Regions from separate parts of the Arthrobacter sp. SAFR-179 genome, predicted to be linked through region 3. Evidence: riboswitches for the same ligand, from Rfam matches in the RefSeq annotation. Region 3 holds a riboswitch; each other region holds the start of a gene.
The links. A riboswitch is a leader RNA that binds a small molecule or an ion and turns the genes downstream of it on or off. The one in region 3 is predicted to bind S-adenosylmethionine.
Positions count from the first base shown of each region.

Region 1: another riboswitch for S-adenosylmethionine. It lies ahead of ACR65K_RS03450 (aminotransferase class V-fold PLP-dependent enzyme); the one in region 3 lies ahead of metX (homoserine O-acetyltransferase MetX).
Region 2: another riboswitch for S-adenosylmethionine. It lies ahead of ACR65K_RS10570 (DUF1737 domain-containing protein); the one in region 3 lies ahead of metX (homoserine O-acetyltransferase MetX).

Region 1 is NZ_JBPFDM010000001.1:706,430-709,683, forward strand. Features, by position in the region: gene ACR65K_RS03445 (class I SAM-dependent methyltransferase) at 1-226, opposite strand, end outside; gene ACR65K_RS03450 (aminotransferase class V-fold PLP-dependent enzyme) at 328-1,746, opposite strand; SAM riboswitch class IV at 1,784-1,897, opposite strand; gene hisN (histidinol-phosphatase) at 2,051-2,863, opposite strand; gene rsgA (ribosome small subunit-dependent GTPase A) at 2,908-3,254, opposite strand, start outside.
Region 2 is NZ_JBPFDM010000005.1:85,777-89,030, reverse strand. Features, by position in the region: gene opgC (OpgC domain-containing protein) at 1-1,411, opposite strand, end outside; SAM riboswitch class IV at 1,638-1,753, shown strand; gene ACR65K_RS10570 (DUF1737 domain-containing protein) at 1,767-2,042, shown strand; gene ACR65K_RS10565 (rhodanese-like domain-containing protein) at 2,039-2,449, shown strand; gene ACR65K_RS10560 (O-succinylhomoserine sulfhydrylase) at 2,450-3,254, shown strand, end outside.
Region 3 is NZ_JBPFDM010000003.1:164,792-168,045, reverse strand. Features, by position in the region: gene ACR65K_RS07735 (hypothetical protein) at 1-32, opposite strand, end outside; SAM riboswitch class IV at 75-189, shown strand; gene ACR65K_RS07730 (bifunctional o-acetylhomoserine/o-acetylserine sulfhydrylase) at 233-1,555, shown strand; SAM riboswitch class IV at 1,658-1,773, shown strand; gene metX (homoserine O-acetyltransferase MetX) at 1,786-2,901, shown strand; gene ACR65K_RS07720 (MFS transporter) at 3,065-3,254, shown strand, end outside.

The sequences.
Region 1 (3,254 bases), on a different contig from region 3:
GGTCCACGGCGGTGACATGCAGTCCCATGTCCAGCAGCAAGGCGGTGAACTTTCCGGTGCCGGCGCCCACGTCGAGTGCATCATGGGCATCCGTGGGCACCAGCCACCGGGCTGCCTCTTCCGGGTAGCCGGGGCGGACGCGCTGGTAGTGCCTGCCGCCGTCCTGGAAGCTCTGCCCGAGTTCCCTGCGCCGCCCGTGATCAAGCTTGGGGCCACCCCGAACCACGCGTGGCCTCCTTCACCTGACGTCCTGCGGTACCTTTCGAATTTACCGCATCCTCCTGGCCGCCGGATCGATGGCCTGGACGGCAGGGGTTGGGCAGGGTGTCAGTCGTCGATGCAGGGCGCGGCGCCGGCGGTGCCCGGGGTGTTGGGTGCCCAGTGCGGGTAGGTGCGGGTGTCATTGGCGGGCACCCAGCGGCCCGCGTCCACCACGTAGTCCCAGCCCAGCCCGTTGCTCCGCAGGGCACGGATGCCGGCCAGCAGGCGTTCGGCGTCCTCCAGGCGTGAACCGACACCGAAGCTGGCGCGGAGGGAACCGGACGGCAGGCCCAGTCGCTTCAGCAGCGGGTGCGCGCAGAAGCGGCCGTCCCGCAGTCCCACGCCGTGCTCTGCCGAGAGGTACGCCGCCACCAGTCCTGCGTCGTAGCCCTCAACGGAGAAGTTGACCACGCCGATGGTGTCCGTTTCCGGGTTGGTGTCCTTGAAGATCTGGTGGACGGTGACGCCGTCGATCTCCTGCAGGCCCTCCACCAGGAAGGAACGGATGGCGGACTCGTGGGCATGCCAGCGTTCCTGGTCCAGCCCGGCAATGACCTGGGTGGCGCGGGCCAGTGTGGCGGCTCCCAGGACGTTCGGTGAGCCCCCCTCATGGCGCGCCGGTCCAGTGGCCCAGCTGACGCCGTCGAGCCTGGCTTCCTTGACCGCGCCGCCGCCCGCGAGGTGCGGGACGCCGGTGTCCAGCCAGTCCGGGCGTCCCACCAGGACGCCGGCGCCGAAGGGCGCATACAGCTTGTGGCCGGAGAAGGCGAGGTAGTCGACGTCGTCCGCGCTGATATCCACGCGGCGGTGGGGGGCGAGCTGGGCGGCATCTACCACGATCCGTGCACCATGCTCATGGGCCAGCGCGGCCAGGGCGCGGATGGGCAGGATTTCGCCGGTGACGTTGGAGGCTCCGGTAACCGCGAGCAGGCTGACGCCGCCCTGGCTCAGCTCCGCGCGGACGGCGTCGATGGTTTCGGTGATGGTGTCGGCGGCAACGATGCTGCGGTGCGGGACGCCCTGCCACGGCAGGAGGTTGGCGTGGTGTTCGATGTCCAGGTAGAGCACCTCGCCGTCGTGCCGGCCATTGGTCACCGGCAGGCAACCGGCCAGCAGGTTCAGCGAATCGGTGGTGTTGCGGGTGAAGATGACCGAATCATCCGAGCGGCCGCCGACGAAATCCCTGACGATGCTGCGGGCGTTCTCATACACCGAGGTGCTGATCTGGGACGCGTATCCTGCCCCGCGGTGGACGCTCGCGTAGTAGGGGAGGATCTCGTTCAGGTAGGCCGACACCACGGACAGCGCCGGGGCGGAGGCGCCGTAATCGAGGTTGGCGTACCGCACGTGTCCGCCTGAAATCAGGGGTGCCTGGATTTCGGCGCCGGTGACGGCAGCGAGGGGCCGGCCGGCAGCGGCGTGGCGTCCGTCGGGGACGCTGGCTTCGGCAATGACGGGCTGGGGGGAGACGGTGGCAGTTGTCACAGAGACCTCACTTGATGACAGGACTCCGCCATGGGGGAATCCGCGCTTGCCGCATCCGCTCCGGACCGGCCTGGTCGTCACCCGGGGCACCCCACCGCGAATGGAGGGTTGCCGGCCAGCAAACCGGGGTTTTGCGCTGGCACTCGTGACCTGAATAAAAGCGTAGGACATGGGGCGGCCAGGATTGAAGCCGCGGCAATTGTTAAGGTGTTTATTACGTGCCGCCGAATAAACGACGCCGGACACTTCCCCAGGAAGGTGTCCGGCGTCGCATTATTCGCTTTTATGCGGAAAAGCGCATCAGTTACAGCAGATCATCCAGGTACGGGTTCAGGCGGTGCAGGACCTCCGAGTGCAGGATTGAGTTCGTGGCCAGGGCGTTTCCGCCGAACGGGCCGTCCTCGCCTTCCAGGGATGTGAACCGGCCGCCGGCCTCCACCACGATCGGCACCAGTGCGGCCATGTCATAGAGGTTCAGTTCCGGTTCGCAGGCGATGTCCACCGAGCCTTCGGCCACCATGCAGTACGACCAGAAATCGCCGTAGGCCCGGGTGCGCCAGACATCCTCGGTCAGGCCAAGGAACTCGTCCAGGTTTCCGCGTTCCTTCCACCCGCCCAGGCTGGAGTACGAGAGGGAGGCATCGGAAAGCTTCGACACGTCCGAGACGCGGAGCCGGGTGGCAGCGGCAAGGGACCTGCCCATGTACGCGCCCATGCCTTTCGCCGCCCACCAGCGCTTGCCAAGGGCCGGGGCGCTGACCACGCCCACCACCGGCTCACCCTCGTCCACGAGGGCGATCAGCGTGGCCCACACCGGAACGCCGCGGACAAAGTTCTTGGTCCCGTCAATGGGATCGATGATCCAGCGCCGCGAACCGTGGCCGGTGCTCCCGAATTCCTCGCCCAGGACGGCGTCGCGGGGGCGGGAACGGGAAAGCTGGCCGCGGATGGCTTCCTCGGCGGCCTTGTCCGCGTCGGTGACCGGCGTCAGGTCCGGCTTGGTCTCAACGTGGAGGTCCAGGGCCTTGAAGCGGCTCATGGTCTGGTCATCCACGGAGTCGGCCAGGACATGGGCCAGGCGCAGGTCATCGTTGTAGCTCGAAGCGGGTTGGATCATGGTTCCAAACTACCGTCTGCAAACGGTTCTGCCGGGAGAACGCGTCAGTTGACGCTGCCGAGCTCCTTGGTTTCCTGTGCTTCCATCCGTGGATCCGCACCCAGCAGCCGCCGCAGGGACGCCAGCCGGGCAGCCCCGGTGGGGCCTGCATGTCCGCCCGCCACCCAGTCGTCAAGGCCGCAGTCCACCGCGGCTGCCGTGTGCTTGCAGCCGCGTTCGCAGTTTTCGATGCCGGGGGAGAGGTCCGGGAAGGAGCGCAGGATCCGGTCCGGGTTCACGTGCGCCAGGCCGAAGGAGCGGATGCCGGGGGTGTCGATGATCCAGCTGCCGGGCGGCGCATCCGCCAGCCGCAAGGCAAGGGCGGAGGAGGATGTGTGGCGGCCGCGGCCGG
Region 2 (3,254 bases), on a different contig from region 3:
AGCCCACCGTCTCCTGGGTAAGCAGTTGGAACAGCGAAGCCATGCCCAGGTGGTTCACCACCACAAAGACGATGGCCACTCCGCGCAGCAGATCCACCCGCGAATCCCGGGTGGAGGGATCCCGGTAGCTCCAGGCCGTGGCAGCGTTGATCCGGCGGGGAATCTGCCACAAGGCCACCAGGAGAATCACCATGGCGGCAGCGACAGTCCAGGCGGCAGCCCCGGAGAGGGTGTTGCTCCGGTCGTACGTGATTCCGGAGGCAACGCCGGTGAGCGGACCCGTGACCATCGGAGATTCCTTAAGTCTCTCCAGTGCCGCTTTGGCAATATCCGGGTGGCCGGTAAGCAGCCAACTGATGCTTGCCACGCCGGTATCCCTGGTGCTGGTGCGCTCGTCCCAGACCACTGCGGCAGTCGCGGCAAACCCGGGGGACGTGGCAGTGGTTACCACCTGGTCCCACCAGCCCGTTTTGATGTCCGCCTCGGACGCCCCGCCGGAGGCAGGGCTGTAGAAGGCCGCGGTCTGGAGGAGGAAAGGCTTATTGTGCCCCTCGGAGTAGGTGCCGTAGAAGTTTTCGCTGCCGGAGTCCGTCAGCATCTCCTGGAGTTCGCCGGCCCGCGGCAGGGTGTTGGCGGCGGCACCACCGGCGGTGTCATCGTGATAAGCAGCCAGCCCCACCCAGTCCACGGCGTCATCGCCCGGGTAGAAGGGCGCGTAGGCGCTGTCTTTTCCGTCCCAGGCACCGTCACCGTTCGTGTCCAGGACGGAAAAGCCTTCGCTTCCCGGCTGCGGCGCATTCCGGTTCCGGTCGAAGGGGTAGTCCTTGCCCAGGTAAGGCGCCCACACCATGGCGGCCCGGCCGCCGTCGTACTTCCTGAACGCTGCCGCAACCGTTTGGAAGGCCTCACGGTAGGCGGCAGGTTGTTGGCCCCATGCCACCCAGCTTGTGTTCATGTCCGGGGCAAACCGGACCAGCAGCTGCCCCTTGAATCCGGCGGCGAGGCCGCGCACCTGCTGGGCGAACGCTTCTGCCTCCGGGGCGCCGAGCTGGTCCAGCGGCACCGCCGGCTTCACCGTGAGCAGGGCGTGGGCGCCTTCGGCCCCGGCCTGCTGAAGGAAACCATCGATGTCATTCCGTTCAGAATCGCGGTACGGAATGGTGATGTCGTGGCCGAAGACGGCCGGGCCTGCGCCAAGCCTGCCGCTGAATCCTGCGGCAGTGTCCTCGCCCCATTCGAGCACCGCACCGAGCCAGGGCTTCCCCTTCTCGGGTTCAGCCTCCGCCGCATGCGCAGGAGGAGCCGCCAACAGGACCATGAGCCCAATGAGGGCCGCTGCCAGAAGCGCGGCAATCGGCTGCCGGTGGTTCCGGCGGGTTGCGGCGTGGTGGTGCGATGTGACTGGCCGCATGGTGCGAAGACCCCCGGTACTCGTTGCCCTGATGACGCCGGCGGCGCCCCGGTAAGAACTTTATCGGCCCGGCGGCTGCTGACTGTGCGCGGCGGGCCGCCCACCTGCGGCGATGTCCGTCGTCGGACTGTCCTCCGGCACTGCACCTTCCCTCGGCTCAGCTCAATTACGGAACATGACGACGGCGGCGATGCGGCCTGGCGCGGCAGGTGTTACGTTTTTGGGGAGTAATGAGTACCGGTGTGAAGCCCTGACTGGCCGGTCGGCAACCCTCCCTTTCGCGGCGGGGTGCCTCAGGTGAATACTCGGCATATCGACCGATTCGAGCTGCAAGCGTGAAAGAAGGAGATCCGTCGTGTCTGACGCACCCGCCCCTGAAGAGAAACTGTCCTACCGCCTGATCAGTGGCCCGGACAACCGTGAATTCTGCGAGCGGATTTCTGCCGCCCTGGCCGAGGGCTACGTGCTGCACGGCAGCCCTGCGGCAACCTTCAACGGGACCAGCGTCATCGTGGCGCAGGCAGTGGTCCTTCCGGCAGCGATCGCCTCCGCAGACGCAGCGGTGGCCACCGCAGTGGATCAGCTGGACGCAGACTTTGAGGGCGAGTTCGACGGCGAGGGCCACGCATGAGCTACGCGGGAGACCTCACGCCCCATGAGGCATGGGAAAAGCTGCAACAGGGCGCCGTCCTGGTGGACGTCCGCACCGAGGGCGAATGGGCCCACATCGGCATCCCGGACACCAAGGCCACGGACAACGATCCCCTCTTCATCCAGTGGACCTTCCCCGGCGGCATCCCCAACCCCGACTTCGTCAAGGACCTCAAGGAGCAGGCGCCGGAGGACCCGTCCGCTGAACTGGTGTTCCTGTGCCGGTCCGGCGCCCGTTCCGTTGCGGCTGCCACCGCCGCCACGCAGGCCGGCTTCATCTCCTACAACGTGCTGGAAGGCTTTGAAGGCGAGCCGGACCGCTACGGTGAACGCACCGTCAACGGCTGGAAGAACCGCGGCCTGCCTACCAACCTCGGAAAGAACTAAGTGAGCTTCAACCAAGACGCCCCCGGCTGGAGCCCCGACACCCAGGCTGTCCGCGGCGGGCTGGACCGCACCAACTTCCAGGAAACGTCCGAGGCCATCTTCCTGAATTCCGGCTTCGTCTACGAATCCGCCGCAGCAGCTGAACGTGCCTTCACCGGCGAAGACGAGCGCTTTGTCTACTCCCGCTACGGCAACCCGTCCGTTGCCACTTTCCAGGAGCGGCTCAGGCTGCTGGAAGGCACCGAAGCATGCTTTGCGACGGCGTCGGGCATGTCCGCGGTGTTCACCGCCCTGGGTGCCCTGCTCGCTGCGGGGGACCGGGTGGTGGCCGCCCGTTCGCTCTTCGGTTCCTGCTTTGTGATTCTGAACGAGATCCTCCCGCGGTGGGGCGTGGAGACGGTCTTCGTGGATGGTCCGGACCTGGACCAGTGGCGCGAAGCCCTCTCCCAGCCCACCACCGCCGTCTTCTTCGAATCCCCGTCCAACCCCATGCAGGAGATCGTGGACATCGCCGCGGTCAGCGAACTTGCGCATGCTGCCGGGGCCACCGTGGTGGCGGACAACGTCTTTGCCACTCCCCTGCTGCAGCGCTGCGGGGACCTGGGCGCGGACGTCATCGTTTACTCGGGCACCAAGCACATCGACGGGCAGGGCAGGGTGATGGGCGGCGCCATCCTGGGCACCAAGGAGTTCATCGATGGCCCGGTGAAGCAGCTGATGCGCCATACCGGGCCGGCGCTCTCCGCGTTCAACGCCTGGGTCCTGACCAAGGGCCTGGAGACCATGAGCCTGCGGGTAAGCCATT
Region 3 (3,254 bases):
ACGAAGGCACACCCGAAGACCTTGTTCGTCACAATGCTGTCCTCAGCGGCCGCCCGGTTCCTAGACTGGGCGCAGGTCATGAGCGCCAGCGCCAAGCCCCGGCTCGCTGGCCGGCAACCCTCCATCCGCGGTGGGGTGCCCCGGGTGAGGACCTGGCTGTCCGGCACCAGCCGGCAGCAAGCGCGGCCCGTACTGCTCCATGCATGCCGGGCCCATGTCAAAGGAGATTTGGATGTCCAACGGATGGTCCTTCGAAACCCGCCAGATCCATGCAGGCCAGGAAGTGGACAGTGCCACTGGAGCCCGTGCCCTGCCGATCTACCAGACCACGTCCTTCGTGTTCCCCAGCGCCGAAAGTGCAGCCAACCGCTTTGCCCTGGCTGAACTTGCCCCCATTTACACCCGGATCGGCAACCCCACGCAGGACGCCGTCGAACAGCGGATCGCCAGCCTTGAGGGAGGCCTGGCCGCTTTGCTGCTCAGCTCCGGGCAGGCAGCGGAAACCTTCGCGGTCCTGAACATCGCGGAGGCCGGGGACCACATCGTGGCCAGCCCCAGCCTTTACGGCGGAACGTACAACCTGTTCGCCCACACCCTGAAGAAGTTCGGCATTTCGGTCACCTTCGTGGACGATCCGGACAACCTGGACCAGTGGCGCGGCGCCGTGCAGGCGAACACCAAGCTCTTTTTCGGCGAAGTGGTGTCCAATCCCCGCCAGGACGTCCTGGATGTCGAAGGCATCTCCGAGGTGGCCCACCAGGCAGGCGTGCCGCTGATCGTGGACAACACCCTGTCCACCCCGTACCTGATCCGCCCGCTGGAGTGGGGCGCCGACATCGTGATTCACTCGGCCACCAAATACCTGGGCGGCCACGGTTCGGCCATTGCCGGCGTCATTGTCGATTCCGGGAAGTTCGACTTCAGCAAGGATCCTGAGCGGTTCCCCGGCTTCAACACTCCGGACCCCACGTACAACGGCCTGGTCTACGCACGCGACCTGGGAGAAGGCGGCGCACTCGGAGCCAACCTGTCCTACATCCTCAAGGCCCGGGTCCAGCTGCTGCGCGACCTCGGCTCGGCCGTGTCCCCGTTCAACGCCTTCCTGATCTCCCAGGGCCTGGAGACGCTGAGCCTGCGGGTGGAGCGTCACGTTGCCAACGCCACGGAGGTGGCGCGCTGGCTGGAAGGAAGGGACGACGTCGAATCCGTCGCCTACGCGGGGCTGCCCTCCAGCCCCTGGTACGAACGTGGCCGCAAGTACGGGCCCAAGGGGACGGGTGCCGTGGTGGCTTTCAACCTGGCCGGCGGGGCGGAGGCGGGCAAACGCTTCGTCGACGCCCTTGAACTGCACTCCCATGTTGCGAACATCGGCGACGTCCGCTCCCTGGTCATCCACCCGGCGTCGACCACCCACAGCCAGCTTTCGCCTGAGCAGCAGGCAGTGGCGGGGGTGAACCCGGGACTGGTCCGGCTGTCCGTCGGCCTGGAGCACATCGATGACATCCTGGCCGACCTGGAAGCGGGCTTCCGCGCAGCTAAGGGCGCCGCGGCCTAAGACAACAGCCGGGGCTGCAGTGAGTGCCGCCGGCAAGCCGGGAAAGTCACAACCAGTCACACTCTTGGCTTGGAACGGGGGGTGTTTCGTACACTCGAACCAGGTCATGAGTGCCAGTGACAGCCCCGGCTTGCTGGCCGGCAACCCTCCTTCCGCGGTGGGGTGCCCCGGGTGAGGACCTGGCCTGCCGGTCAAATGACGGCAGGCAAGCGCGTAGAAGAGGTCTTGCCATGACGGTTACCGTCGCCCGAACCACCATCCCCGAACACGGAATCGTCCGCTACGCCTCGATCGGGGGACTGGACCTTGAAGCCGGCGGCTACCTGCCGGACGTCACGCTGGCCTACGAAACGTGGGGCACGCTCAATGCGGACGCCAGCAACGCCGTCCTGATCGAGCATGCCCTGACCGGAAGCACCCATGTGACCCGCGGCGACACCGACGAAGAAGGCTGGTGGGAACAGCTGGCCGGCCCCGGTGCGCCCGTGGACACGGACAAGTTCTTCGTGGTGTCCATCAACATCGTTGGCGGCTGCTACGGATCAACGGGCCCGTCGTCGGCCGCCCCGGACGGCGCCCCCTGGGGTTCCCGTTTCCCCCTGGTCACGCTGCGCGACAGCACGGTGGCGGAGGCCCGCCTGGCAGACCAGTTGGGCATCAAGAGCTGGTTCGCGGTCCTGGGCGGCTCCATGGGCGGTGCCCGTGCCCTGGAGTGGGCTGTGACGTACCCGGAGAGGGTGCAGCGCTGTGCCGTCATCGCCGTGGGGGCCGCGAGCACGGCCGAGCAGATCGCCTTCGCGCAGGCCCAGACCCTGGCCATCCGCCAGGATCCGAATTTCAACGGCGGCGACTACTACGGCGGTCCCAGCCCCGAAGAAGGGCTGGCCCTTGCCCGGCGCATCGCCCACATCACATACCGCTCAGCAGCCGAACTGGAAGGCCGCTTCGGCCGTTCGCCGCAGGCGCCCGAGTCGCCCCTGAAGGGTGAAGTCCTGGCCGCCCGGGGCCGGTACCAGGTGGAAAGCTACCTTGACCACCAGGGCAACAAGCTGGTCAAGCGCTTCGACGCGAACAGCTACATTGCCCTGACCGAAGCGTTGATGAGCCATGACATCTGCCGGGGCCGGGGGACCCTCGCCGAGACCTTGGGCCGCTCAACCGCACGCTTCCTCGTGGCCGCCGTCGACTCCGACCGGCTCTATTTCCCGTCCCAATCCCATGAACTGGCCCAGGCCCTGCCAGGGGACGTCGGAGTGCACGTCATCCAGGCGCCGATCGGGCACGACGGGTTCCTGACCGAGATCGGCCAGTTGGGCGGCCAGCTGCGGGGCAGCTTCCTGGCCTGAGGCCCCCATGTGCATTCCTGCAGATGCCTTCTGCACTAATCGGCGTTGAGGTTGCACCGAAGGCAGACCATACTCATTCAAATCCGGCGTTCGTGGTGTGCATCACACCCGGCCGCCATTGACTGGTCCCAGTGGTGTCGACGACGACGCCGAAGGAGTTCACATGAGTACGGAAAGCTCCGCCGCAAGGCGTACAGAGGAAACCGACATCAAGGCCTCAGGGCTCAAGAAGGTGGTGACGGCCTCAATGGCCGGAACCGTCGTGGAGTGGTATGAGTTCTTCCTCTACGCATCCGCCGCCACCCTGGTGTTCGGGAAGGCCTTCTTCCCCAACGCCGGCACCGAACTGGACG